3 regions of the Rothia sp. SD9660Na genome follow, and region 2 is predicted to be linked to each of the others. Evidence: riboswitches for the same ligand, from Rfam matches in the RefSeq annotation. Region 2 holds a riboswitch; each other region holds the start of a gene.
The links. Region 2 has a riboswitch for S-adenosylmethionine ahead of QM007_RS10050 (LLM class flavin-dependent oxidoreductase). Riboswitches for the same ligand answer to the same signal wherever they lie in the genome.

Region 1 (9,621 bases), 330 kb from region 2:
AGCTACACGCTGGCGACACTGTGGAGCTGAACGGTCTGACGGTGCAGGTGGAGACCGAGTAAGCTAACTGCTCTTACTGCCTGGGTTAAGCAGACAGTACCTTCTCTTTGAGAAAGTCCGTGACGTGGGTGAGTTCTGCGGCGGCGACTCCGTGCCCGATGTTGGGGTAGGTCTGGGCGGTGAGAGCGGTGTGCCCGGCTACCCATTCGCGGGTAAAAGAGATTTTGTCGGCGGTGATGACGGGGTCAGCTTCGTCGCTCCCCCAGAAGAGGGGCAGGGGCTCGTCAGCTAGCTGGGCGTCCTTGAAGTAGTGTTCCCCACCGGCCACGGCGTAGCCGGAGAGCCCTACCACAGCCTTGATGAGATCGGGGCGGGTACGGGCTACCGAGGTGGCAAGGGCCATGCCCTGGGAGAAGCCCAGCAGGGTCACGCTGTTGTAGTCGGCGGCGATGGGTTCGAGCCAGCCCAGCAGGTAGTCCACGGCTAGTTCGATTGCGGTGAAGCCTACGGTTTCAAGCTGCTGGTTGAGGGGCCACCACTGGTAACCCATGGCGGGGCCTTCAACGTAGGCGGAGTCGGCATCGGCCGGTAGCTGGTAGCCAACGGGCTGGGGCGCGCGGACGGACGCGTAGGTCACCTTCTCGCTGGGCAGGTAGGGAGTGAGCCCCAGCAGGTCACGCTCGTGGGAGCCATAGCCGTGTAGGAGGACGACCAGGTGGGTGCCCCGGCGAAAAGGTTCTGCCTTGGAATATTCAACAAGGTACTGGTTCATAACCCCCAACTTACCACCGGCTGAGCCGACTTTAGACCACTGACCATAGGTGTTTGCGCCCCCGCGGTTGTGCTTCGTCGGCGGCGTCCCGGGTTTCGATGCTGGTGGCAAGTATGCGTTCGAGCTGGTGGTGTTCGATGAGGAAGCCGTCGTGGCCGCAAGGTGAATGAATCACGGCAGGTTCTACGGGGTTGGGTAGGGCTGCTGCGAGGATCTGGGAGTCGGAGGGGAAGAAGAGTCGGTCGGAGTCCACGTAGGCGATGGTCCAATTGCAGACGGTGCGGGCCAGTGCCTTTTCAAGACCGCCGCGGCCCCGCCCGAGGTCGTGGGAGAGCAGGGCTTCGTTGATAGCCAGGTAGGAGTTAGCGTCGAAGCGGTTGGTAAGTTTGGTGCCGTGGTGGTCCAGGTAGTTTTCAACCTGGTAGCGGCCGCGTTCAGCGCTGATAGGGTGCAGGACCTTGTGGCCGTCCTGGGCGTCACGGCCGAAGCGGAAGTGAAGTTCGGCAGCTGAGCGGTAGGTGGTGTGGGCGATGCGGCGGGCCAGAGCCAGGCCGGTGACGGGGCCGCGGCCGGGGTAGTAGTCGCCGCCTGCGAAGGCTGGATCCTGCCGGATGGCCAGGTTTTGCATGTGGCCCCAGGCGATCTGTTCGGCGGTAGCTGCGGGGCCGGAGGCGATGACGGCGCAGGAGCGGACGAGGTCGGGGTAGGTGACGGCCCATTCTGCGGCGCGGGCGCCTCCCAGGGAGCCACCGATAACGTGGTGGAGGGAGGTGACGCCCAGCTGGTCGAGTAGGCGCTTTTCGGCGTGGACGCCGTCGCGGATGGTAACCAGGGGGAAGCAGGATCCCCAGGGCCTACGGTCGGGGTCGATGCTGGCGGGGGCTGGTGAGGCGGGGCCGGTGGAGCCGTAGCAGCCACCGAGTATATTGGGTGAGATGACGAAGTATTTGTCGGTGTCGATGACGCGGCCGGGGCCAACTGCGGTGGGCCACCAGCCGGCGGCTTCAGCGGCTTCGCGGTCCTGCTCACTGGCGTCCGCCCCTACTCGCCCTGCCGAGACGTGGGTGTCGCCGGTCAGGGCGTGCAGGATCAGGATGGCGTTGTCGCCCGCCTCGTTGAGGGTGCCCCAGGTTTCGTACCCGATGGTGATGTCGGGTAGTACTACCCCTGATTCGAGGGTCAGGTCACCGATAGAGGCGTGGGTGAGGACGCCGTCGGTGCGATGGGGGGCACTGTCAGCGGGACGTGCTGTCGTCATTGAGCTACCTTTCCTTAGCGGATAGCGGCAAAGCCGAGGTCGAGGTCGGCGAGAATGTCATCGATGTGCTCGATCCCTACCGAGAGGCGGATGAAGGCTGGGCTGATACCGATGGCTTCAAGCTCTTCGGTGGTGGACTGGCTGTGGGTGGTGGAGGCCGGGTGGACAGCAAGTGAACGCACATCGCCAATATTGACCAGCAGGGAGTGCAAGGAGAGGGAGTCCACGAACTTCTGGGCGGTTGCGGCGTCGGCGTCCTTGAGGGTGAAGCCGAGGACGGCGCCAGCCCCCTTGGGCAGGTACTTTTGGGCCAGGTCGTAGTAGGGGGAATCAGGCAGGCCGGAGTAGGTGACAGATTCGACCTGGGGATGGTCCTTGAGGAACTGGGCAACCTTGAGGGCATTCTCTACGTGGCGCTCGACGCGCAGGGAGAGGGTCTCAAGACCGATGGCAATATTGAAGGCGTTGGTCGGTGAGATGGATGAGCCGAGGTCGCGCAGCAGAGAGACCCGGGCTTTAAGGATGTAGGAGAGGTTGACCCCAAAAGCCCCATCTGCACCGAGATCGCGGGCATAGACCAGGCCGTGGTAGCTTTCGTCGGGCTGGTTGAAGAGGGGGTACTTCTCGGGGTAGGCGCCATAGTCGAAGTTACCGGAGTCGACGATAACGCCGCCGACCGAGGTGCCGTGGCCGCCCAGGTACTTGGTGGCTGAGTGGATGACCACGTCAGCGCCATACTTGATGGGGTTGAGCAGGTAGGGGGTGGCAATGGTGTTATCGACGATGAGCGGCACCCCAACCTCGTGGGCCACGGTCGAAACAGCCTCAATATCAAGCACATCGCCGCGAGGGTTGGGCAGGGTTTCTGCGTAGAAGGCCTTGGTGTTCTCGCGGGCTGCTGCTCGCCAGGACTCGGGGTCGGCAGGGTCGTCAACGAAGGTGGTTTCGATGCCGAGGTTCTTGAGGGTGTACTTGAGCAGGTTGAAGCTGCCGCCGTAGAGGGAAGGGGAGGCAACGATGTGGTCCCCGGCCCCGGCGATGTTCAGGATTGCGAAGGTTGAGGCTGCCTGGCCGCTGGCGAGCAACAGGGCCCCGACGCCACCTTCGAGGGCAGCGATACGGTTTTCAACGGCTTCCTGGGTGGGGTTGTTGATACGGGAGTAGATGGGGCCCAGCTCTGAGAGGGCGAAGCGGCCTGCTGCCTGGGCGGAGTCCTTGAAGACAAAGGACGTGGTCTGGTAGATGGGCAGGGCGCGAGCGCCGGTTGCCGGGTCAGGTTCCTGGCCAGCGTGAATCTGCTGGGTTTCGAACTTCCAGCCGGTGGGGTTGGAGGGGGTGGGAACGGTGTTCTCGGTGGTCATGCGGTTACTCCTAGGGAGATCGTTGTTTCAGTGTTCAGTTGAAACGGGCCGCATGCCGTATCTTCCGCCCGGGTCAGGAGGAAAAGAATCTGATGCCCTCGCAGAAGATAGAGGCACATCGGTCCCGCGCTTGCGTACCTGGTTCTCGGTGGGTACGCCCGGTCTTCACCCAGGGCACCCCACCGCGAGTGGAGGGTTGCCGACCAGCGAGCTGGGGCTTAGCGCTGGTTCTCTTGACCTGTTTCTAGTCTGGCTGGCTCACCCGGGGAGCGTCAAGAAAGGGCTCTAAAGTTTCAGCATGTGTCCTTGTATTGCGTACGTTACGTTCTGTGAGCGTCATTTAGAATGGTGGGAAGCGAGTTTTTACGAAAGGGCTGATGATGTCTCTGACTCCTCCTCTTGCCAAGCGCGTGCCCCTTGCGCGCACCCATCACGGTGATACTTTTGTTGATCACTACGAGTGGTTGCGCGATAAGGAAAGCGCCGAGGTTCTAGAGCATCTACGCGCTGAGAACGCCTTTACCGAGGCGGTCACAGAAGATCAACAGCCCCTTCGGGACGCTATTTTTGAAGAGATTAAGGGCCGTACCCAGCTCACCGATATGTCTGTGCCCTCGCGCCGCGGGGCCTGGTGGTACTTTAATCGCACGGTTGCCGGTGAGCAGTACCCGGTCATGTGCCGCGTCCCTGCCCTGACCGAGGGTAGCGTTGAAGAGCGCTACCAGCCGCCGGTCGTCCGTCCCGGTGAACCGCTCGACGGTGAGCAGGTGGTGCTGGACTGCAACGAATTTGCCCGCGATATGGCCTTTTTCTCCCTGGGATCCTTCCAGGTCACCCGCGACGGTTCCTTGCTGACCTTCGGTGTGGACGATTCAGGCGATGAGCGCTACACCCAGTACTTCAAGAACCTCGATACCGGAGAGATTCTGGAAGAGAAAATTGAGGACGTCTTTGCAGGGGCCTTCTTTGCCTCTGGAGCCAAGCACCTGATTTATTCGGTGGCCGATGAGTCCTGGCGCCCCTACGAAGTGCGTGCCCACGCCATTGGCACCAGCGCCTCTGAAGATTTTGCCCTCTACCGCGAGGACGATAACGGCCTCTGGTTGGGTGCTGGCATGTCGTCCTCCCGTACCCACGTAGTCATTACCTCATCCAACTCTGAGTACTCAGAGACCCGCATTATCAATATCCACGAGCTGGGCCAGCTAGAGCCCACCCTCATTATGAAGCGGAACGCCGGTATCGAGTACTCCACCGATATCATCGACGTGGAGGGCACCGGCTATCTGGTCATCGGCCATAACCACGAGGCCCCCAACGGTGAAATCGTACTGGCTCCCCTGCGGGAAGAGTACGTGCCCTTTGCCGATTTCAAGGCCAGCTGGATTCCCCTGGTGCCCCACCGCGAGGACGTCCGCCTTGAGTCCGTGAAGTTCTCCCGCAACCATCTGGTGCTCATGGCCCGTGAGAACACCACCGTTAAGGTATTCGTTGCCCCGCGTACCGCTCTTGCGGAGCAGGTTGCCGCAGCCCACCCCCAGGGCATTGACCTCTATGAGCCCGGCGGCTTTACCGAAGAGCTCTACACCTCGGCTTTCTCGGGTGTGAATATCATGTCCCCGGTCATCCGCCTGAACTACACCTCCTACCTCACCCCCAGCAGCGTCTACGAATACTTCCCCGATACCGACGATCTGGTGCTGCGCCGCCGCACCCCCGTGATCGGTTACGAGCCCGAGAACTACACCGCCTACCGTATGTGGGCACCGGCTGCCGACGGAGCCATGATTCCGCTCTCTGTCATGCACCGCGCCGACCTCGATAAGACCCAGAAAAACCCCCTGATTCAGTACGGCTACGGGTCCTATGAATCCTCCATGGACCCCTATTTCTCCACCGCCCGCCTGAGCGTGCTGGACCGCGGCGTCATCTTCGTCGTTGCCCACATCCGCGGTGGCGGCGAAATGGGCCGTGCCTGGTACACCGAGGGCAAGAAGCTGGCTAAGAAAAACACCTTCACCGACTTCATCGACGCCACCGACTTCCTCGCCTCCCAGGCCTGGGTGGACGCTGCTCGTATCGGCATTATGGGTGGATCAGCCGGCGGCCTGCTCATGGGTGCCGTCGTCAACATGGCCCCCGAAAAGTACGCAGCCTGCCTGGCCCAGGTACCCTTCGTGGATGCCCTGACCACCATTCTTGACCCTAACCTGCCGCTCTCGGCCCTGGAATGGGAAGAATGGGGCAACCCCATCACCGACAAGGAGGTCTACGACTACATGAAGTCCTATACCCCCTACGAGAACATCCGCCCCGTGAAATACCCTGCCATCGCAGCGGTTACTTCCCTCAACGACACCCGCGTCTTCTACGTCGAACCGGCTAAGTGGGTAGCAGCCCTGCGCGAAACCATCGACCCGGCCTCCCCCACTCCCCTGCTCAAAATTGAGATGGACGGCGGCCACGGCGGCGGCTCAGGCCGCTACACCGCCTGGCGCGAAATCGCCTGGGACTACTCCTTCCTGCTCACCCACCTGGGTGCCACTAGCGTCACGGAGTAAACCCGCCGATGCCAACGTCCACTGATCTAGTAGATCTCACCCCGCGCGTCCCCCACGAAATCCTACTCTCCCTGCTGAATAAGCCGCCCTACCGGGAAAAGTGGATGCGGCACGTGCAAAGACGCCGGGGTAACTCCATCAACCAACGAGCCGTAGCCACCTTCATCGCCTACGAGCTTTCTGACTACCTGAACCAGGACATCGACCCAGCAACCATCAAAGACAGGGTCTCGCGCGCCCTGAACGGCGAAGCAATTTCGGACGCCACCGCCCACATGTTCATCACAGCCTTCGAGTTCACCGCAGCCGAAGCCAGAGAACTGCAGCGGGCCCTCTCAGCCCACAGCCTCAGCCGAAAGCTTGCCCAGCGGGCAGAGACCCTCACCAGCGCCGAAAGCACCATCGACACCCGCAACTACACCTCCCTCTCCACTCTGATGGACGGCCACGTCGACCGTTTCGGGTTCATGCGCCACATCATCGTCACCGAGATTATCTGCTCTGAGGTAGATGAGCTCACCCTCATCTCCCCCCGCTTCGAGTCCACGGATTCTACCGTCACCCTGCTTGAGGGCGGCGAGCTGGTCTCCATGAACGAGCACGAACGTGCCCACATCCACCACCCGGACAACACCATGTGGCAGCTAGCTATTAGGACGCCCTACCCTATTCGCTACGGCCAGGTACACCAGATCCGCTACCGGATCGACCTCAATATTGAACCCATGCTCCGTAAACGAGAGAAGTTCAACTACGCTTCTCTAGGGCCTTTTACGCCAGCCCGCTTCAACACCAGCATGGCCCTTACCTTCGATGCCCCGCCCACCAATATGCACCAGAAAATCTGGTCCCAAGCCATGCGCGATGAAAACCTGCTCGAAGTGATAGAGCTTCCCGCTCAGCTGCGCTACTCTATGAGCTTCCCCATCGCCGAAGACACTGTCTTCGCCTACTTTTGGGAATCAGACCATGATGGAGCTGTCCGCCACTACCACGGGGATGGCCCCGCCTGGCTCTCCCGCCTCACCCCCGCCGACCCCAACTCATAGCATGCCCACTACACCCAGCTCAGCATCAACCACCCACCTGGTCAGCGCCCTGCTCCGCTCAGAGCTCTTGGAACCCTATGTGCGCGACACCTGGGAACGCTACATCCACCACGAAAAACTGGGCGAAGCCAACCCCTTCTCTATCAGGGCTATCGCCCGCGCCATCAGCGCCCACCAGCACACCGTCTACGGCCTAGAAATCCCGCCCCACAAGTACAAAGACCGGGTTCGTCGCGCCATCACCGGTGAACACATCAGCAGCGAAACCATCGACCTGTTCAGCGAAACCTTCGGCTTCGACGAGCGCACCCAAAAAGCCCTCCACAAGGCAGCCACTCAAGGTTTCGACGACTCAGAAACCGTCCAGTTCCTCCGCACCAGCCCCCAGGTGCTCACCTCAAGCTGCTACCTCGACATTCAGCTTGACCCGGCTGCTCCCGGTACCTTTACCCTCAACGCCACCTACACCCTGCTCAGCCTCGAATCAGGCTGCTCGGCCTTCGTCTTTGCCCTACCCCAGGGGCAGGAACTTACCTGCGTTGACCAGAACTTTTCGGTATCACGCGTCGACGAAGACCAGGAATGGGTGTTCACCCCCGCTACCTTCATTCAGCCCCTGCAAACCTTCATGCTGCGTTTCAGCATCCGCGGCACCGTCCAGCCCCAGGCGGACGGCAGCTACCAGCTCCTTTTGCCCTTCACCCACCGCAGCTACTCCGCAGCCATCAAACTCACCGCAGCAGGCAGCCCCCTAGCTGTAAGCTTCACCGAGCAGACGTCCGCTGGTGCCTCCCCCATCATCACCACCTGTGCTGACACCGTCACCGACTACCTCTCCCACTTCTACCCCAGCCTAAAAGACACCACGCTGGCCCTTACCTGGGCGCCCGCTCCCTAGACCAATAGTTTCAACCAAAAAAAATTTTCGCCCCCACCGTAAAACTGCGATATAAGCGAGACGTGGGAGAACATAACCTAAACGTGTAAGGTTTGGTGGATGTGGTAACCATCTTTCCTTACACTCGATAATCTAACCGGTGTTCGAGACTCAGAGCTTCTGAAAAGAACATCCCGCCCCTGGTGCATGTTTTTCGCTCCTAGTTTCCCCCCTCTGTACTAGTGTGAGGGTCTCTCACCGTGTTAAATCGAGACACTAGGTAGCTTTAGTGCGATTTTTGCTACCTAACCTAGCGGTCGGTTAGTTTTCCCTAGCACGCCGACCGTTCACCTGGTAGAGCTCTTTACCCCAGAACCCTATCCGCGGTGCAAAGTAATAAGGCGCCCCTCTTTCCCAGAGCGGGCGCCTTCTTTGTGCCCTTTCTCCTCCAGGGCAAGAAAAACCGGGCGCCCTCGCCCACAGGGGAGAACGCCCGGTCAGTAGATTGACCAGAGAAGGGGTTTAGCCCTCAACACCCAGCTTTTCGAGAATCAGCTCGCGCACGCGTCCGGCATCTGCCTGACCGCGGGTAGCCTTCATAACCTGGCCGACCACGGCGCCAGCGGCCTGCACCTTACCGGCGCGGATCTTATCGGCAACATCGGGCATAGCGGCCAGAGCCTCGTCGATAGCAGCGGTCAGGGCCGAGTCATCAGAGACGACGGCCAGGCCGCGCTTCTCAACAATCTCAGCCGGGCTGCCCTCACCCTCGATTACGAAGCCGAGTACCTGGCGGGCAATCTTATCGTTAATCTTCTTACCCTCAATCAGCTGGTTGAGCTCAACGATAGTAGCGGCGGTTGCACCGGTTTCGGTCAGCTCAACCTCGCGCTCCTTGGCGATACGGGCAATCTCGCCCATCCACCACTTACGAGCAACTGAGGCGGGAGCACCGGCGGCGACGGTCTCTTCGATGGCGTCCATAGCACCGGCGTTGACCACGTCGCGGAACTCTTCGTCCGAGAAGCCCCAGTCGGCTTTGAGGCGGCGGCGGCGCTCGGCGGGAGGCTCGGGCAGCTCGGCGCGTAGGCGCTCAATCCACTCTTCGTCGGTGACAACCGGAACCAGGTCAGGCTCGGGGAAGTAACGGTAGTCGTCGGCATCAGACTTGGGGCGGCCACTGGTGGTCTCGCGGGTGTCTTCGTGCCAGTGGCGGGTTTCCTGAACAACCTTTTCGCCTGCTTCGAGGACGGCCGCGTGACGCTGAATCTCGTAGCGCACCGCACGCTCAACCGAACGCAGGGAGTTGACGTTCTTGGTTTCTGAGCGGGTACCGAACTCGGTGGAACCCTTGGGCATGAGCGAGACGTTGGCGTCGCAGCGGACGTTACCGCGCTCCATGCGGGCGTCGGAGATACCCAGGTTCTTGACGATTTCGCGAATCGCAGCCACGTAGGCGCGGGCCAGTTCAGGAGCCTTGTCGCCCGCACCCACGATGGGGCGGGTAACAATTTCAATCAGGGGAACACCGGCGCGGTTGTAGTCGACCAGGGAGAAGTCTGCGCCCTGAATACGGCCAGCGGTGCCGCCCTTGTGGGTCAGCTTGCCAGCGTCTTCTTCCATGTGGGCACGCTCGATGTCGATGGTGAAGACGGTGCCGTCCTCCAGCTCAACGTCCAGGGACCCATTAGCGGCGATGGGCTCATCATACTGGGAGGTCTGGAAGTTCTTGGGGGTATCGGG
Region 2 (9,621 bases):
CACTAACCTCTACAGAAACAACCAAGAGTTGGGAAAACCAGTGAATACACCAACCACTCAGCCAACCGGCGCCCAGCCGGTCCTCGAGGTCCGCGACCTCAGCGTTGACTTCGGCGTCGAACGCACCTGGGTTCCCGCCGCCATGAACCTCAACTACGAGGTGCATGCCGGTGAAGTCCTCGCCATTGTGGGTGAATCCGGCTCAGGTAAGTCAGTTTCGTCCATGGGTATGATTGGGCTGCTGCCCAAGAACGCCCGCGTAACCGGCTCTGTTAAGCTCAACGGCCGCGAACTCGTTGGCCTGTCCAACACCGAGCTGCTCGGTGTGCGCGGTGAAGAAGTCGCCGTGATCTTCCAGGAACCTATGACCGCCATGAACCCGGTCATGACCGTAGGCGACCAGATTGTTGAGACCCTGCGCCTGCACAAGAACATCTCACCGGCGGAGGCCAAAGAAGAAGCCATCAAAATGCTTGAGATGGTCGAAATGCCCGACCCCATCAAGGCTTTCAACTCCTACCCCCACCAGATGTCGGGTGGTCAGCGCCAGCGCGCCATGATCGCCCAGTCGCTTTCGACCAACCCCAAGCTGCTCATTGCCGATGAGCCCACGACAGCACTCGATGTGACCGTTCAGGCTGAAATTCTTGAGCTCATGCGCAACCTGCAGAAGAAGCTCAACTCAGCTATTATCCTCATTACCCACGACATGGGTGTAGTCGCCGACCTGGCCGACCGCGTCGCTGTGATGCGCCGCGGCCAGATCGTTGAAACCGGAGAAATCCACGAGGTCTTCAACAACCCCCAGCACGAGTACACCCAGGCCCTACTCGGCGCCGTACTCCACCTGGGTGGCGACGAAATCGACGTGAATGCCGCCATTGACGACGCAGCCGAGCACCAGCGTCCGGCCACCGCCCTGCTGGAACAGGTTGCCCCCCAGCGCACCGGCAAGGTCATTCTCTCCCTCAAGGACGTGGCCCTCGAATACCCCAAGCAAGGTCGCGTAGGCCCCTTCCGCGCTGTCACCGGCGCCAACCTCGAAATCCGTGCCGGTGAGGTACTGGGTCTTGTGGGTGAATCGGGCTCCGGTAAGTCCACCATCGGCCGCGCCACCGTAGGCTTCCTACAGGTCGCCGAAGGTGAACTGAACGTCTGCGGCATTGATATGCGCAAGCCCAGCCGCAAGGACCTGGCCGAAGTACGCAAGCACGTAGGCATGGTCTTCCAGGACCCCTCATCCTCTCTCAACCCCCGCCTGCCCATCGGCGAATCCATCGGTGAGCCCATGATGCTTGCCGGCGTCGCCAAGGGAGCCGAGCTGCAGAAGCGTATCGAGGAGCTCCTGGATCGTGTAGAGCTACCCCGCTCCTACCGCAACCGCTACCCGCATGAGCTCTCCGGCGGCCAGAAGCAGCGCGTCGGTATCGCCCGCGCCCTCTCCCTCAAGCCCAAGCTACTCATCGCGGACGAGCCCACCTCGGCTCTGGACGTATCGGTGCAGGCCCGCGTGCTTGAGCTCTTCCAGGAACTCCAGGAAGAAATGGGCTTCGCCTGCCTCTTCGTTACCCACGACCTGGCAGTCATCGACGCCCTGGCCGACCGTATCGCGGTGATGCGCCGTGGCGAGATCGTAGAGCAGGGGCCGCGCGAGCAGATTCTGCGCCATCCCCGCGAGGTCTACACCCAGCGCCTGCTGGCCGCTGTTCCGCTGCCCGACCCGGACGCCCAGGCTGAGCGCCGCGAACTGCGCGCCAAGCTGCTGGACGAAACCGGCCACGTCGTCAGCTAAAGGCAACTAAAAGGAGCTCCACCAGATTATGGTGGAGCTCCTTTTGTGTACCTAATACACCTAGTTCATCTTGTTGCGCCAGTCGGCGTCCTTGCCCGCGCGGGCATCGCGCAGGGCCTGCAGGTTCTGCTTGATGAGGGCTTCGGGCTCTACCGGGCGGCCGCCCGCTGAGTGGGGGGTGATGACGATGTTCTTGGCGTCCCACAGGGGGTCGCTGGCTGGCAGGGGTTCTTCGACTACAACGTCGACAGCGGCGCCAGCAATGCTGCCCGAGTTGAGGGCTTCGATGAGGTCTGCCTCGTTGACGGTGGGGCCGCGGCCGACGTTGATGACGTAGGCGCGCTGGGGTAGCTTGGCCAAGCGGGCGGTGTCGAGGGAGTTCTTGGTTTCCTCGGAGTTGGGCAGGATCATGACCAGAATGTCGGTGGTTTCTAGGACCGAGTCGATGTCATCGGTGGCGACCACGGGGAAGCCCGCACGTTCACCTGCTGAGCGGGCAATGCCGGTGACATCGGCCCCGAAGGCATCGAAGAGGCGGGCGGTGGCCTGGCCGATAGAGCCAAAGCCCCAGATGGTGACCTTGGCGCCGAGCAGGGTGGTGACCTGATTGGCCGGGTGCAGTTCCTGGGGGCCGCCTAGTTCGGTCGCCCAGTTCTTCTGTGCCTGGTGCTCTGCCAGGGTGGGTAGGAAGCGTACAAAGTTCAGGGCCAAGGCCAGGGTGTGTTCGGCAACGGTCTTTGAGTGCAGGCCGCTACCGGAGGCGATGACGGCCTCGGGGCGGAAGCCCGCGGCCCGTGCCTGATCGGGCCCAGCCAGCAGGGCCTGAACTAGCTCTACCTGCTGGAGGTGGGCTGCGGCGTCCTTGAGCTGGTCGTTGGTGTTGCCCCAGGCTACGAGCACATCGGCGTCGTGGTGTTCGGGGGCGATGTTGACGGCCGGGTCGTAGCTGACTAGCTCGTCGCCGGGTTCTGTGCCGAGGGCACTCTGGTCGAGGGTGATGGATGTTGGCAGAAGAATCTTCATGGTCTACTCCTTTGTTCCAAATTTTAGGCGCGGGGCGCCCATTAGCCACTTTACCCCTGTGGAGCCCTGCTGAGTCTACCCGTGACGCCGCATGACGGGCGTGCCGCAACTAGTCTTCGCGCAGCAGGTGGCGGAAGGTCTGTACGGCCTCGCGGATTACCTCATCGCGTTCTTCACCCTCGGGGACGCCGCGGGTGTAGTCCAGGTAGCGGAGCAGGGCCGAGGTGATACAGAGGGCTGCACGCAGGCGGGGTTCTGAGGTGCCCGCGTCCGCCTCGTTCTCGGGCAGGTAGGGCCAGGGGCCGCGGCGGCCGCTCGCACTGAACTCCACCCAGTTGACGGTGCGCAGCAGGTCAGCCAGGGTCTTTTCACACTCGATATGGTGGGTTTTCAGGCGGTAGCGCAGCTCCGGGTATTCCTGCACTAGGGGACGCACCTGCGGGTAGGTGGGGCTGTCAACCGACGCGACCATAATGTCGAGCATCAGGTGGGCGACGCGCTCAAAGATGTAGAGATCCTGGCGGGCATCATCGCGCTGCAGGATGTCATCGGTGATGACGGGGGCGCGCAGGCCCAGCACAGCGTCCTCTTTGCCCGCGAAGTAGTTGAAGAGGGTGCGGGGGCTGACCCCGGCGGCTTCAGCGATTTCGTCGGTAGTGGTGGCTTTGAGGCCCTTCTCAAGCACAAGTTTGAGCGCGGCCTCGTGAATCGCGGTGTGGGTTCGCTCGCGGCGCTGCTGGCGCGCAGACTTCTCGGGTTTTTCACACCACCAGTCTATTGCAGGGGCTGGTACAGATTTGGACGTGTAGCCCCGCGAAGCTGGCTGCCCCGGTAAAATGGGAAAGGTGAACCTAGGCCTTCCTCCCCTAATTGACTTGCTGAGCCTCCCGCAGTGGGCTTCAATTACCCTGCTGGTGATTGACTTGCTGATTCGTCTGACCGTGATTTTCTGGCTGCCCTATAACCGCAAACCGGTGGTGGCGCTCGGCTGGCTAATGGCGATTTTCTTTATCCCCTTTGTGGGTCTCTTCGCCTTCTTGGTGTTTGGCTCCAACCTGGTGCCCAGGCACCGCCGCAGTCGCCAGCGCAGCATGAATCAGATCATTAAAGAAGCGATTCAGGGGGACGACGCGGTGCTGGGCGACCCGGTGCTCTCTGAGCCTGCGCGGGTGGCAGCTAACCTCAACTACAAGCTCGGTGCCCTACCGCTAATTGGCGGTAACGACTTTGAACTGCGGCACGATAACAATGTGGCCCTACAGGAAATTGCCGAGAGAATCGACCAGGCTAAGAAGTACGTTCACTTCGAGTTCTACATCACCGCCCTCGATTCAACCACCGAGCCCCTCTGGGATGCCCTGGTGCGGGCCCACCAGCGCGGGGTTGCGGTGCATGTGCTCATCGACCATATCGGCTCCCGCAAGTACCCCCGCTGGCGGGAACTTCAGCGCAAGCTCAACGAAGCCGGGGTGCCCTGGCGGCTCATGCTCCCCCTCAAGCCCTGGAAGGGCCAGTGGCAGCGCCCCGACCTGCGCAACCACCGCAAGATTGTGGTCATTGACGGCGAGATTGCCTTCTCCGGCTCCCAGAACGCCATCGACCGCACCTATAACCTCAAGGGCAACATCAAAAAGGGTCTGGAATGGAAGGACCTCTCCTTCTTCTGCACCGGCCCCGTGGTGCACGAGCTCAACGCGGTGTTCGTCTCTGACTGGTATGCCGAGACCAAGGAACTCCTACTCGACGAAATTGACGCCGACATCGAAGCCCACGACGAGGCAGGGCAGGAGGGCCAGCGTCCGCTCGCCCAAATCGTGCCTTCTGGCCCCGGTTTCGAAACCGAAAACAACCTGCGCCTGATCAACCACCTGATTTACAACGCAGAAGAACGTATCATCATCTGCTCCCCCTACTTCGTACCCGAAGAAACCCTGCTGCAGGCGCTCACCAATATGTCCCTCTCAGGTATCAACGTGACCCTGATTGTCTGCGAAAAGGGTGACCAGTTCCTGCCAATTATGGGCCAGCGCTCCTACTACGAGCAGCTGCTTCGTTCGGGTGTGAAGATTCAGCAGTACCCCGGCCCCACCGTACTGCACTCCAAGTTCATGATTGTGGACGACGAAATCACCTTCATCGGTTCCTCCAACATGGACCCCCGCTCATTCGCCCTCAACTTTGAGGTTTCCACCTTTATCGTGGGTAAGCCCATGGTGCAGGAGCTCGAAGAGGTTGCCCGGGATTACATCTCCCGCTGTAAGCGTCTGCGCTACGACGAGTGGGTCAACCGCCCTGCCCACCAGAAGATTGCCGAGAACCTCTGCCGCCTGTGGAGCGCCCTGCTCTAACCGTCGGCACAGCATAAAGAAGATAAGGACGCCGCCCCGCACTCCCCTGCCCGATGGCAGGAAGGCGCGGGGCGGCGTCCTTATCTCAGAAGAACTAGTGGCCTGCGGCCTCAGCCTTCTCGGCGTTCTCAATCGCTAGCTTGAGGAAGTCACGGGCCGGGGTGTCGGCAACGGAGGGCTTGCCCGCGTAGGCGCCGCGGTACTTGGCAGCCGGGTGGCGCTCGTCCACGTACTTGTTGCCCTCACCGAAGAGGCTCTCGCGCAGGGTGGAGCCCTCATAGGCGGTGCGGTAGCGGCCGCGCTTCTGCAGCTCGGGAACAACGAACTCGACGAAGTCCTCGAAGGAGCCGGGGGACACATGGTAGGCAAGGTTAATGCCGTCCAGGCCGCCCTCATCAATCCACTTCTCCAGCTCATCGGCAACGGTCTGGGGTGAACCCACCAGAACCGCACCCATGCCACCGGTGGCGCAGTGCTCGGCGATGTCCTTGCGGGTCCACTCCTTCTCCTTATCCTGCAGGGTGAAGGGGGTCAGGAAGGACTGGATCGACTCGGTCTCAACGTACTTAAGGGCCTCGTCCTCATCGAACTGATCCAGGTCAAGACCGCTCCAGCCGCCGATGATGCCCTGGGATGCCTCAACGTTCTGGTACTTGAGGTACTCGGCGTACTTGGCCTGAGCCTTCTCGTCGGTCTCGTCCACAACAACGGAGAGCATAGCCAGAATCTTCACGTCATCACGCTTGCGGCCGGCCTTTTCAGCCTCGTTGCGGATGCGCTCGGTCAGCACCTTAGTCAGGTGGGGGCGCAGGGCGGTGATGAAGATAGCCTCGGCGTGCTGGCCTGAGAAAGCCTGGCCGCGGGAGGACGCACCGGCCTGGAAAATCACCGGGGTGCGCTGGGGTGAAGGCTCGGTCAGGGCGATGCCGGGTACCTGGAAGTACTTGCCCTTGTGCAGGATAGGGTGAACCTTAGAGGGGTCAGCGAAGATACCGTTTTCACGGTCGCGGGGCACAGAGCCGTCCTCCCAGGAGCCTTCCCACAGCTTGTAGCAGACGTCGAGGAACTCTTCGGCAATCTCGTACCGCTCATCGTGCTCAATCTGACCGGGCAGACCCTGGTTCTCAGCAGCAGACTGCAGGTAGGAGGTCACCACGTTGAAGCCCACGCGGCCACCGGTCAGATGATCCAGGGTGGAGTAGGAGCGGGCCAGGGTGTAGGGCTGGTTGTAGGTCACGGCAGCGGTAACGCCAAAGCCCAGGTGCTCGGTGACAGCAGCCATAGCAGAAATCTGCAGGAAGGGGTCACCCACAGGAACCTGGGCGCCGTCCTTCAGCACGGGAGCTACTGAATCCTTGTAGACATCGTAAACACCGACCACATCCGCAATGAAGACCGCATCAAAGAGGCCCTTCTCGCAGACCTTAGCCAGGTCGGTCCAGTACTTGATGGTGTTGTACTCATCCGCGCGGTTGCGGGGGTGACGCCACAGGCCAAAGCTCTGGTGGCTGGTGGTGGTCATATCGAAGGCGTTGACGACGATGCGCTTCTTCTCGGTCATGAACCGGGCCCTTTCACAGGTGGTGCTTGGCCCTCCGCGCCCGTGCTGCCACTGGCGTCCTTACCCAAAGTAAAAGGCGCCGAGCCTTCGCGGAGGTGGCGCCTGGTTGCGCCGTACTTGCATTACTGCCTGATCCTCATCTGGGGCACCCCGCTACGGGAGAGGGTTGCCGCCCAACTAGCCAGAGCTTGACGTTGGGACTCTTGATCTTGAGATTTAGTGTAGCCCGCCCAGCCCGCCCAGGTGCAAGCATCTCGGGCTACGTTTCACATTGTGGCGCGTGTTGAGCTCTGTTACGGACGTCTGCGGGTTCCGGTCAGATCAACCCACAGCGTCACACTCGTAACCGGCCGAAATACCGCGTCATACTCTTGCCCAGTTCCACCAAACGCCCCTAGCGTTGAAAGCGTTAACCATCCAGAGCGACCGAGAGACTTGGCTCCACGACGTCGCAGCAACCTCCCTACCCCAGGGGTCGGTGCTAACGCCAAGAGACGATGGAGAAAGCATGAGCGCACCCACGCTAGAAGGCACCCCCACCACCCTCACCGCCTGCGAAATCGACTTCAATGCCGTCGGCAAGACCTTCATCGGCGAGCGCGGGGAGACCCGCACCGTCCTTAAAAACGTTTCTTTTACCGCCTACCCGGGTGAGATTATCTCGATTATTGGTTCCTCGGGCTGCGGCAAATCAACCCTGCTGCGGGCTGCTGCCGGTCTGGGGGCTGCGACCGCCGGTACCGTTACCATCGACGGTAGCCCGGTACGGGGTCTCGATTCCCGTGTAGCTATCGGCTTCCAGGAACCGCGCCTACTGCCCTGGCGCACCGTTGAGAAGAACGTGGCGCTGGGTCTGCCCAAGGGCACCCCCAAGGACGTTGCCCGCGAGCAGGTTGCCCGCCTTCTGGACGTTGTGGGGTTGGCAGACTACGCCCAGCACCGCCCCCGTGAGATTTCCGGTGGCATGGCTCAGCGCGCATCCCTGGCCCGGGCACTGGCACGGAACCCCGGCATCCTTCTGCTCGATGAGCCCTTCGGCGCTCTCGATGCCCTGACTCGCATCAACATGCAGGACCTGCTGCTCGATATTCATGCCCACGACCCGGCCACCGTCCTGCTGGTCACCCACGACGTGGAAGAAGCACTCTACCTCTCAGACCGGGTGATTGTGCTGGGTAAGCCGGACCCCGCCGCGCCCGCGACGATTGCCCGCATTGTTGAGGTGCCCGATCACCGCCCGCGCGACCGCGGCAACCCGGCGCTTGCCACCCTGCGTAAAGAACTTTTGGCCGAACTCGGCGTTGAAGAACACTAGGAACACACATGTCACTCATTTCTCGTCTCACCACTACCTCTGCCCTGCTCGCAACCGGCACCCTACTACTGACCGGGTGCCTAGCAGGGGAAAACGCTTCTACCGCCGACACTTCTGCCGCAGCGGGCAACACCACCGTCACCATCGACTACGCCACCTACAACCCACTCTCCCTGATTATCAAGGAAAAGGGGTGGCTTGAGACCGCCCTGGAAGAGCAGAGTAAGGACGTCGAGTGGGTACAGTCCGCTGGATCAAATAAGGCGAATGAGGCTCTGCGTTCTGGCGCCATTGATGTGGGTTCCACCGCGGGCTCAGCTGCCCTGCTGGCTCGTTCCAACGGCTCCCCCATTCAGGTGATTGATCTCTACTCCCAGCCCGAGTGGTCCGCTCTGGTGACCCGCACCGACACCGGTATCTCATCGGTGAAAGACCTGGCCGGTAAAAAGGTAGCCGTCACCAAGGGCACCGACCCCTACTTCTTCCTGCTCCAAGCTCTTGAAGAAGCAGGTGTATCGCCCGATGAGGTCACCATCGAGCAGCTCCAGCACGCCGACGGCCGCACCGCCCTCAACCAGGGCACCGTAGACGCCTGGAGCGGCCTTGACCCTATCATGGCCAGCGCCGAAATTGAGGACGGCAACACCCTCTTCTACCGCAACGTTGACTTCAACACCTACGGCTTCTTGAACGCCACCGAGGAGTTCATCGAGAGCGACCCCGAAGCCGCCCAGGCCATCGTTGATATCTACGAATACGCCCGCGACTGGGCACTCGCCAACGAGCAAGAGGCCGTACAGATCCTGGCGGACGGCTCCGGAATTGAGCTTGAAACCGCCCAGGTTGTCTGGGACCGCACCTACCTTGACATCGATAACGTACCCGGCGACAAGCAGCTCGCCGTGCTTGAAAAGGTCGGCCCCTACCTGGTTGAATCCGGCGATGTTGCCTCACAGGGCGAAGTAGACACCGCCCTGGGCAGCATCGTCAACGACACCTTTGCCCAGAAGGCCGACCCCGCCCGCGTTTCAACCCTGGTGGCTGAGTAATCATGTCAGTTACCCCTGCTCTCACCACCCAACCGGCAACCCACCGCCGCCTGGCGCGCACCGAAACACCGGCGTCCGCGAAGGTACCCCGCCGACCCCTGCTCACCCGCCGCTGGGTACCCTGGCTCGGTGCCCTGCTTCCCTTGGTTCTTCTGGCGCTCTGGCAGTACCTGAGCACCGCCGGGGTCTTTAGTGCGGTGCAGCTGCCTGCCCCCTCGAAGGTGGTTGCTGCCGCCCTTGATCTGGCAGGACGCGATCAGCTCGGCCTGCACGTTGCTATTTCGACCCAGCGCGTGGTTCTGGGCTTCAGCATCGGGGCTATCCTCGGGCTGGTGCTCGGAGCCTGGGTAGGGCTCTCCCGCTGGGCCCAGGTGCTCGCCGCTCCCACCATCGGGGCCCTGCGCGCTGTACCGTCGCTAGCCTGGGTGCCCCTGCTGTTGCTCTGGATCGGTATTGGTGAGAACTCCAAAGTCGCCCTCATCGCTATCGGTGCCTTCTTCCCGGTCTATACCACGGTTTCGGCGGCTCTAGCC
Region 3 (9,621 bases), 170 kb from region 2:
AAGCTAACACCGGTCTGACTCCCCTTGCGGAGTCCCTTGCCCAGACCCCCGGCGTCATCGTGTCAGAAGATAACACCAGCTACGGCACCTGGCTCGACGCCCTCAAGGCTGATAACACCGTCAGCATGGGTGACCCCAAGGAAGACTCCGGAGCTTTTGCGGCCCTGCTCGGCGGTATCTCTGAGGCGTCAGCCGGTACCGTCAGCATTGAGGACCTTACCGGCGGCACCGCCCTGCGTGCCCAGAGCATCGGTGTAACCGAGGCTGCCCAGAGCGCCACCGAGCTGCTGACCGATGTGGATAACGGCACCAAGGACGCCGCAATCGTCACCGAGGCTGACTACGCAGCCTATGCCTCAGCCCATTCAGATTCCGGGCTGACCGCAACTGTGCCCGGCGACGGCTCCTTTGCTCTCAACTACCCCCTCTACCAGGCGTCCTCCAGCAATAACACCACTATCGATGAGGCTGCCCAGCAGATTATCGACTTCATGGGTAGCGAGGACGGCAAGCAGGCCCTGGCAGCTGCTGGCTTGCGCGCAGCGGACGGCCAGGACCTAGAGGGCGAGTACAGCGTCGGCAGCATTGCGGCGCTGTCTCCCAGCAACCAAGATATGCTCACCCAGGTCTGGACTTCTTACTCCCTGCAGTCTGCACCGCTGAACGCTCTGGTGGTGCTCGACGCGTCAGGTTCTATGCTGCTGCCGGTAGCTGGTACCGACAAGTCCCGTATGGATATCACCGTTGAGTCTGTGCTGGCAGGTTCCCAGCTTTTCCCGGCCCGCGATTCTATGGGCCTGTGGAAGTTCTCCCGTGACCTCACTCTGCCTGACGGTTCTGTTTCTGACTACCAGGAGCTGGTACCCGTGCGCGGCTTTGAAGAAACTGTAGACGGGAAGACCCAGCGGGTGCTCCTACAGGAGGCTGGCTCGGATATTGCCGCGACCATTGACCCCAACGGCTTCACCGCCCTTTATGACACAACCCTGGCTGCCTTCCGTTCGGCTAAGGAAAACTATGCCTACGGTTCGGTGAACGCTGTGATTGTGCTGACCGACGGTGAAAACCACGACGATAATTCCATTAGCCAGGAAGAACTGATTTCTACCATTCAGGCGGAGCAGGACCCGGCTAACCCGGTCTTCATCATCATGATTGGCGTCTCTGAGGACGCAGATATGAACGCCCTGACCACCATCGCCCAGAGCGTCGGCGGTGAGGCCCATATGGCTTCCTCCCCCACCGACGTGCAGCGCATCTTCGCTGAAGCCCTCACCGGCATCTCGGACGCAGCTACGCAGCAGTAGGGTCCTTTACATAGCACGATAAAAGTCCGCCCCTCCGTACGTGGAGGGGTGGACTTTTATAAGCGTTTTGGTTCCCGAAGAGATAGGGCAGGCTCATAGCGAAGCTGCTGGCTCGGATGAAGTGAGCGGGTGCGTCAGCACGCAAGAGCGAACGGAATCCGCCGCAAGGCGGGGCGTGAGGGTCAGGCTTACGCCTATTGCGCCCGCAGATTTATGTCCTCGCGCGCTCGGAATCTGCTGGGCTCCATCCAGCATGAGCCTGCCCTATCTTCGTCACGAATAAGCTAACCTAATTCGTTTGGAAGGCCTAGTGGAAGAAGTGACGAGCTCCGGTGAAGTACATGGTCACTCCCGCTTCCTTGGCGGCAGCGATGACTTCTTCATCGCGGATGGAGCCGCCGGGCTGTACGACTGCGCGGACGCCGGCGGCCAGGAGCACCTGGAGACCGTCGGCGAAAGGGAAGAAAGCGTCGGAGGCTGCAACGGAACCGCGGGCGCGTTCTATACCTTCTGCGAGGGTGTTGGCACGTTCGACTGAGAGGCGGCAGGAGTCAACGCGGTTGACCTGGCCCATGCCGATGCCGACGGCGGCTCCGTCGTTGGCGAGCAGGATGGCGTTGGACTTGGCGGCGCGTAGGGCCTTCCAGGCAAATTCGAGGTCGGCGATGGTGGATTCGTCGGCGGCGTCACCGGCGACGAGCCGCCAGTTTTCGACCTTGTCACCGTCGGCGTGCAGGCGGTCAGCGTCCTGGAAAAGGGCGCCGCCGGAGACCTGGCGGTATTCGATGGTGTCGCGGGCGAAGCCTTCGGGTAACTGGAGGATGCGCAGGTTCTTTTTGGTCTGCAGGATTTCCAGGGCTTCGGGGGCGTAGGAGGGGGCGATGATGACTTCGGTGAAGATGCCCTTGACGGTTTCTGCCATGGCTGCGGTGACTTCGCGGTTGGCTGCGATGACGCCGCCGTAGGCTGAGAGGGGGTCGCAGGCGTGGGCCTTGGCGTGAGCGTCGGCGATGGGGTCGGCTGCGTCTGCGGCACCAACGGCGATGCCGCAGGGGTTGTTGTGTTTGATGATGGCGACGGCGGGTTCGTCGAAGTCGTAGGCGGCGCGTAGGGCGGCGTCGCCGTCAACGTAGTTGTTGTAGCTCATGGCCTTGCCGCCGAGCAGTTCTGCCTGAGCGATGCCGGGGGTTGCGGCGGGGTCGATGTAGAGGGCGCCTGCCTGGTGGGGGTTTTCGCCGTAGCGCAGGGATTCGGAGCGTTCAAAGGCGAGGCCTGCGAAGGGGGGCCAGTAGTTGGCGTCCTCGTCCTGCTCGAATTGGGCTGCGGTCCAGGTGGCGACGGCGGTGTCGTAGGCGGCGGTGTGGGCGAAGGCGGCGGACGCCAGGCGGCGGCGCTCTGCCAGGTTAAAGCCCCCTGCCTTGGCGGCTTCAACGACCTGGCCGTACTTGGCGGGGTCGACAACGATGGCTACGGCGTCGTGGTTCTTAGCTGCTGCGCGAACCATGGAGGGGCCGCCGATGTCGATTTTTTCGATGATGGCGTCCTGGTCTGCGCCGGAGGCTACGGTCTCAACGAAGGGGTAGAGGTTGACGACGACCAGGTCGAAGGCCTCGATGTCCATGTCTTTGAGGGTGTCGATGTGTTCCTGCTTGCGGCGGTCTGCCAGGATTCCGGCGTGGACGCGGGGGTGCAGAGTCTTGACGCGGCCTTCGAGGCATTCGGGGAAGCCGGTGATGTCGGAGACTTCGGTGACAGGCACGCCGGCTGCGGCGATGGTGGAGGCGGTGGAACCGGTGGAGACGATAGCGACACCGGCTTCATGCAGGCCCTTTGCTAGGTCTTCGAGGCCTGTCTTGTCGTAGACAGAGACGAGGGCACGCTTGAGCGGTACGCGGTCGAGCTGAATGAGACTCACAGATTAACTCCGTTTCTTGTGCTGCCGGGGTTGGCCCGGGTCAGCAGGTGGTTACGTGGGTGTGAGTCGTTTTGATGTGGGCCCCGACCCTAGGCCCAGCCCCGTGGTGCGGGGCTAAACTTGCGGGTTAGGCGGGATTGCCCTTGAGATCTTGGGCCAGACGGGCGATGGTTTCTACCAGGAGCACTCGCTCTTTGACCTTGATGCGCTCGTGCAGGGTTTCTTCGGTGTCGTCATCGAGCACATCGACGGCAGCTTGGGCCAGGATGGGGCCGGTGTCGACGCCGGAGTCGACCAGGTGCACGGTCAGGCCGGTGACCTTGACCCCGTGGGCCAGAGCGTCGCGCACGCCGTGGGCTCCTGGGAAGGAGGGTAGCAGGGCGGGGTGGGTGTTGATGATGCAGTTGGCGAAGCGGTCAACGAGCTGGGCATCGACGATGCGCATGAAGCCAGCAAAGATGATGTAGTCGGCGCCGTAGCTGGCAATTTTTTCTTCGAGAGAGCGGTTCCAGGCTTCGCGGGTATCGTAGTTGCTGGGCTCAACGAGGAAGGTATCGATCCCGGCTGCCTCTGCTCGTTCAAGCCCCAGGCAGGGCTTGTCGGCCCCCACCGCCACGACTGTGACGTCAAGGTCGCCGGCTGCTACGGAGTCAAGGATGGACTGCAAATTTGTGCCCGAGCCGGACACCATCACCACAATGCGCATACAGAAAAGTTTATCGTATGCGAGCGCTAACACACCGCTGAGTTTTTATGCTGAGATGCCGGGGTCTTACGCTGTGCGGGGTGAGCGCTGTGGCGCGGTAAGGTGGTAGGTATGTCTGACTCCGTGCGTCCTTCTGCCCAGCTACCTTCTGACCGTGTGCTTGAGAATATCAAGGTGTGGTCCCGCCTGTCGTTTTTGGCGATGGTTGCTACGGTGGCTAGCACCTCGTACCCGGGCTGGTTTGCCGCGGTAACAGCGGCCCTGGCGGTGCTGACCTTCACTCTTGCCACCGTGACCCTGGTGAAGATGGTGGGAGCTAAGTTTCCAGCTTTTTCGGTGGTGCTCATGGTTATGGTGATGTTGTGGTCACTCTTCTTGGGCTTCGCTGCGCTGGTCCAGCTAATTTTTGTGGACGCCGCGGTTGGCTACGCCGAGTGCCTGCAGCAGGCTGTCACCCTGAGCCGCCAGCAACAGTGCACCTCGCAAATGAGCGACGGCCTGCTGCAGCAGCTCATGGGGCAGTAGCTGGGATTATTCCTTGCCCGTACCTTCTGCCAGCTCTTCAAGGCGTTTTTGGCGGCGGGCACGTAAGGACTTAGGACGCTTCACCACGGGCCGGAAGGGCACAGCGGGTTCTTCAGCTTCAGTCTCGGGTACAGTCTCTGCTTCCGCTTCGCTGGCTGCGGGTTCTTCAGCTTCGTTTTCAGGCGCTACTTCCTCAGCCTCAGGAGCAGCTTCATCGCTCTCAGCAGGCTGAGTCTGCTCGCGGTCAGCCAGAATACGGGCCAGCGCCAGCGCAGCGGCGCCCTTCTCGTTCGAGGCCGCAACCGACCCGCCCTCAGCGGGAGTCTTGCCAGCGGCGTCCTGACTCTCTAGCTCACCCGGTTCTGCGTCTACCTGCTCGGCGGCGTCCGGCTGGGCGGCATCCGACCGATCAGACCCAGCCTTTTCTGCCTTACGCTCGGCACGGGCCGCTGCCTTCTGGGCCTTGGCCTCGGCGCGGGCGGCACGCTTCTGCTCGCGGGTGGGCTTGGCCTGGGCAAATCGCTCCAGTTCACCGGAGGTATCGCGCGCCAGCAGGTGGGCAAGGCCCAGCCCCAGCATGGTGCCGCCCGCCAGCAACACGGCAGAGAAGGCCCCAAAGATAAGGGGGTGCGGGCCGATAGCCGTGAAGCGGCCCAGCCCCAGCGACCCATTGGCAGCCCAGCCCAGCAGGGTGGTCAGCAGGAAGGTCGGCAGCAGGGTCAGGACGGCAAGCCCCAGGGTCGAGAGGGGCCAGGACAGCCAGCGGAAGCGAATCTTGAGGGAAAGCCACTCGTCAAAGTGGTTTTCACCTTCGCGGAAGAACCACCAGCCGCCCAGGGCACCGGCGGCTAGGGGCACGGTAAGGGCCAGGTAGCCCCAGGGCTCGGACGCGTGCGGCAGCGCCCCCAGCACCGGCAGGGAGGGCATGACCCCAACGTTGGTGCCGGTCAGGTCAACGGAGGTGCCGGCGCCCAGGGCAAAGCCCGCACCGGAGCTCCACGCCATGGAGTAGACCACCAGGTTCACGAGCAAACCCAGCTGCAGCAGGGTCAGGGCTAGGCCGCCGACGGCACCAGCGTGCAGGGTCTGATAAAGAGAGACGACGTCGTCCCAGTGCCAGAAGAGGGTGACGACCAGTAACAGGGCGCCACCGGCCACAAAGGCCAGCACGCCCACCAGGGCTGCCCGCAGCAGAGCCCAGACGTAGGAGCCTGCCCAGCGGGAATACTGGCTGAATTTCTTGACCCAGTCGGCCGCATTCACACCAATCATGGCTGCCAGTGAGCGCGATTCAGCATACCCGCCCAAGATGATGCCCAGGGCAGCTACCCAGAGGGGTACCAGAGCCGTGAAGACAGGTGAGGTGGAGAAGAAGTCGTTGGTGGATAGCAGGCTCACCCCGGCACCCACCAGGGCGTAGGCGAGAAGACCGCCGACCAGGGGCTGCCAGAACTGACCCTCGTAGCTAGCGCGGGCCAGGCGGCGGCCGGAGCGATAGCAGAGGGCCAGGGGAATCAGGGTGAGACCCAGAGGCACCAGGCTCATAGTTCCGGTCACCGCTGAGAAGACCCCCTGCTCGGGAATGTTCATGTTCAGGGGCACTCCGTGAACCAGCAACCACAGGTGCCCGGCCGCAGAGACAGCACCGGCTAGGGTACCGCTGCTGCTGAAGCCGTTGGTGTACCAGACCGCCACCAGGAGCAGGACGACGGTGAGGTAAGAGGCCAGCGCCACGAGGGCAAGTTCAACTGAGCCCTGCAGCCACAGGGGCATAGGGAGGGAACGTTTGGGGTGAGCGGTGGTATTCATCGTCTTTCATCATGTCATGTTTCTCTGTTGTGTGCCTGATGACGCTGGCGTGCGAGGTAAGAGTGCGGTGAAGATAACCGGCCCATCTCGCCCCGGCGGTAGAATGGGAGCTATGAGCAGTGAAACTTCGTATGTGATGGTTACCGGCGCTTCAGCAGGTATCGGGGCCGAGTTTGCCCGCCAGTATGCAGCAGCCGGGTACAACCTGGTACTCACTGCCCGGCGGGCCGAGGCTCTAGAAGAACTAGCAGCCCAGCTGCGCAGCAGGTTCGCGGTAGATGTTGAGGTAATCCCTGCCGATTTGCTGGTGGAGCAGGATGTCGCCCGCCTGGTTGAGCGCCTACAGCAGGTTGAGCGCCCCGTGGAGATACTGGTCAATAACGCGGGTTTCGGGCTTGGCAAGAGCTTTGATGCCGCGCCCGTAGAGCGCCACTTAGACCAGGTCGACGTGTTGGCTAGGGTCCCGCTCCAGCTCATGCACACGGCGATTCTTACCATGCTGCCGCGCGGGCGGGGCCGCATTATTAACGTTGCCTCGGTGGCAGCCTTTACCCCCGGCGGCACCTACTCGGCAGTTAAACGTTTCCTGGTGGTGGCCTCAGAATCGGCCCACCTGCAGTATTCGGGCCGGGGTATCCACGTGACGGCCCTATGCCCGGGCCTAACCCGGTCGGAATTCCACGACGCCATGGGCCAGGGCGAGCCCCGCCTACCGGACTTTTTATGGCTGAGCCCCCAGCGGGTCGTTGCCGAAGGTATCGCTGCGGTCACGGCAGGTAAGCCGATCTGTGTGCCGTCCTTACCCTACAAACTAACGGTCGCAGCCGCACGGGTGCTACCCCGCCGGCTGGTGGCAGCCGCAATAGCGAGAACGCGAGATTACTAAAGGTTTTGCAGGCTCACAGCGAAGCTGCTGGGCTCCATCCAGCGTGAGCCTGTGGAACCTATATTGCAGGCTCTAGTCTTCCCAGGGATCCACCGCCGGGACGCCCCAGGACTTATAAATCTCGGCCTTGCTCGAAATAATCTCAAGCTGATGGACGGTGGCGGTGGCAGCCATCAGGCCCTCAAGGGCCGCTGTGGCGAGGGGGGCGGGGCGCTGCCCACCCACCAGGTGAAGATGCTTCTCGGCGTGGCGTCCGGCCCACTCCAGTGATACCTTCGCATCGACTTCTAGCACGTGAGAGTCGAAGCGGTCCATGAGCTCAGCGAGCCAGCGTTCGGTTTCTGGGTAGGGGTAAAGCCCCTTGAGTTCACCAAGGCTGAGTACCGAGATGTACATGGTGCGGTAGGAGCGGCGGCGTAGGCAGTTCACTACCTGCGGGTGCGGGGTGGCCTTGCGAATCTCGGCAAGGACATCGGAATCGAGAAGCAGACCTACCTGGCTCATGCAGCTTTCAGAACACCGTACTCAGTTGCAGGGATACCGCTGGGGTTGGGGGCCAGCAGGAAGTTGAGGAATTCGCTGCGCTCGTTGGAGATGCGGGTGTAGTCCTGGATGCTCATTGCGGTGTAGCCGCCGCGGGCGGGTACAGAGGCAGCAGAGATGTTCTTCTGAACGGTGATGTGAGGACGGTGGGCGTGAGGTCGAGCGTTTGACATGCCGTCGTTGCGCGTAAAGTGCGCATTCCTTTCGAAACTTGCTCTTGCCTGCACCAAACAGCGCCGAAATGCGCGATGCAGACCGCTTCGTCATCCGAGCCACCCGTGAACATGGGGTTGGCGTTCAACCAAAGTCGGAGCTTGACAGTTGAATCTCTTGAAGCTGGTAAAAGCATAACCCGCTCTCAGCGCTTCTGTAAACACCGTTCTCAGAAATTTTTCTTACTGTGATGAACCAGCCCGTGGGCGCTGTGGGTAAGGCGGTGCGATACGCTAGAAGACTAGGTATTTGCTCTGTTGTGAAGGTGCGCCTGTGTCTACTTCTTTCCCTGAAATCCCGGTGACAGCCCCCGCCATTATTCGGCAGGTGGGCTCTCGTGCCTACACGCGGGGGCAGAGGTACATGCGGGAAGGCAACGTCATCCGATACACCTATGATGAGCAGGCCCGGGTGCTGGAAGGGCAGGTGGCTGGCTCTGGTTCTGCCCCCTACACCGCGCGGGTGGCTTTCCCCTCCGAGGTTGCCGCTGGCTCCTACGCTTTTTCCTCGACCTGCTCCTGCCCGGTGGCCCACAACTGTAAGCACGCGGTGGCACTGATGCTGACCGCCATCGACCGCACGGCCAAGGCCAAGCGGGCCATGACGGCATCCTCAAGCACCTGGAAGACCAGGGAGAACCGCCCGGCACCCGGCGCAGACCAGCCCGGTGGCGCTAATGAGAAGGTGCAGGAAATCTTGCAGCTGGCCGACACCATGGGTCTGCAGCGGGCAGCAGATTTGCTGAAGGAGTACAAGAACGGGCAAACCGGTGAGGACGGCCAGCCAGACGCAGGTGCCCGGGTCGGGCAGTCCCTGCCGGCTTGGCAGCGCTCCCTGGCTCATTCTCTTGCTGCCCGCCCCAGCTACGATAGCCGCAACCACCGGGTAACCGGCGCTCTTGATGTGCGCCTGGTAGTTCCCGGTAAGTACGGCTGGACCAAGAATAGTGGGGCTCCTCGTATCTCGTTGGAGGCCCGGCCCCTCATGATGGGGGCCCGCGGCAAGTGGATCAAGGGCGGTTTGAGCTGGGAGAAGTTTTCGGGCTCTGCCGCCGGGTCTGCTGGCACCGGCCTGCTCCCCGAGCACGCCGCCTGGTTCAATGAGTTTTATGCGGTTATTCGCGGGTCCCAGTCCATCTACTCCTCACACCGCGATTGGGCTTCTGTCTCAAATGTGGATTCCTCACTGCTCTGGCAGTTGCTGGAATCTGCCGATGAGGTGGGCTTGACCATCCTCTTGGACGGCAAAGAAACCGGTCTGACTATCGCAAGCGCACCCCAGGTTGAGCTGGCCCTTGAACCGGTCCCTGAGCGGGGGGCGTCCGCCGATGCCCTGCGCCTGACTCCCCTGCTCCGCTGGGGAGCGTACACCCTGCCTGCTAGTTTTACCCATAAGCTGGGCAATAACCGGCAGGGCTTTATCGCCCTGGGTGGGGCGGCCCAGGAGACCTACGTGAAAGCGGCAGCGGCAGCCCGCTGGGACTCCACCCTGCCTTCGGCTCTTGCCCAGGCTGAGGACGTAGCGCCCGCGGACCGCCCCTCCTGGCTCACCGCCGACTCCGAGCTGGTGCTCATTCCTCTAGCTAAGCCGCTGGATGCAGTTGCCGAATCCCTGATATCCGGGGAACAGGTGACCGTGCCGGCCGCCGACGTCCCCGCCTTTTTTGCCGACTACTACCCCGCCCTCACCCGGGCGCTGCCCATCTCAACGAGCAGCG

Region 1: it holds a riboswitch for S-adenosylmethionine, as region 2 does, so the genes downstream of both, QM007_RS08585 (O-acetylhomoserine aminocarboxypropyltransferase/cysteine synthase family protein) here and QM007_RS10050 (LLM class flavin-dependent oxidoreductase) in region 2, are expected to answer to the same signal.
Region 3: it holds a riboswitch for S-adenosylmethionine, as region 2 does, so the genes downstream of both, QM007_RS09305 (nuclease PIN) here and QM007_RS10050 (LLM class flavin-dependent oxidoreductase) in region 2, are expected to answer to the same signal.

The regions. Positions count from the first base shown of each region.
Region 1 is NZ_CP125946.1:1,816,894-1,826,514, forward strand. Features, by position in the region: gene QM007_RS08570 (RNA-binding S4 domain-containing protein) at 1-62, shown strand, start outside; gene QM007_RS08575 (alpha/beta hydrolase) at 86-772, opposite strand; gene metX (homoserine O-acetyltransferase MetX) at 804-2,030, opposite strand; gene QM007_RS08585 (O-acetylhomoserine aminocarboxypropyltransferase/cysteine synthase family protein) at 2,045-3,391, opposite strand; SAM riboswitch class IV at 3,513-3,630, opposite strand; gene QM007_RS08590 (S9 family peptidase) at 3,769-5,952, shown strand; gene QM007_RS08595 (hypothetical protein) at 5,961-7,001, shown strand; gene QM007_RS08600 (hypothetical protein) at 7,003-7,899, shown strand; gene gatB (Asp-tRNA(Asn)/Glu-tRNA(Gln) amidotransferase subunit GatB) at 8,401-9,621, opposite strand, start outside.
Region 2 is NZ_CP125946.1:2,144,666-2,154,286, forward strand. Features, by position in the region: gene QM007_RS10030 (ABC transporter ATP-binding protein) at 41-1,792, shown strand; gene QM007_RS10035 (NAD(P)-dependent oxidoreductase) at 1,853-2,815, opposite strand; gene QM007_RS10040 (TetR/AcrR family transcriptional regulator) at 2,925-3,500, opposite strand; gene cls (cardiolipin synthase) at 3,652-5,163, shown strand; gene QM007_RS10050 (LLM class flavin-dependent oxidoreductase) at 5,258-6,724, opposite strand; SAM riboswitch class IV at 6,833-6,933, opposite strand; SAM riboswitch class I at 7,135-7,228, shown strand; gene QM007_RS10055 (ABC transporter ATP-binding protein) at 7,233-8,039, shown strand; gene QM007_RS10060 (aliphatic sulfonate ABC transporter substrate-binding protein) at 8,048-9,088, shown strand; gene QM007_RS10065 (ABC transporter permease) at 9,091-9,621, shown strand, end outside.
Region 3 is NZ_CP125946.1:1,971,312-1,980,932, forward strand. Features, by position in the region: gene QM007_RS09270 (substrate-binding domain-containing protein) at 1-1,307, shown strand, start outside; gene purH (bifunctional phosphoribosylaminoimidazolecarboxamide formyltransferase/IMP cyclohydrolase) at 1,615-3,222, opposite strand; gene purN (phosphoribosylglycinamide formyltransferase) at 3,350-3,928, opposite strand; gene QM007_RS09285 (hypothetical protein) at 4,040-4,453, shown strand; gene QM007_RS09290 (cell division protein PerM) at 4,460-6,262, opposite strand; gene QM007_RS09295 (SDR family NAD(P)-dependent oxidoreductase) at 6,375-7,148, shown strand; gene QM007_RS09300 (PIN domain-containing protein) at 7,221-7,652, opposite strand; gene QM007_RS09305 (nuclease PIN) at 7,649-7,864, opposite strand; SAM riboswitch class IV at 7,900-8,027, opposite strand; gene QM007_RS09310 (DEAD/DEAH box helicase) at 8,178-9,621, shown strand, end outside.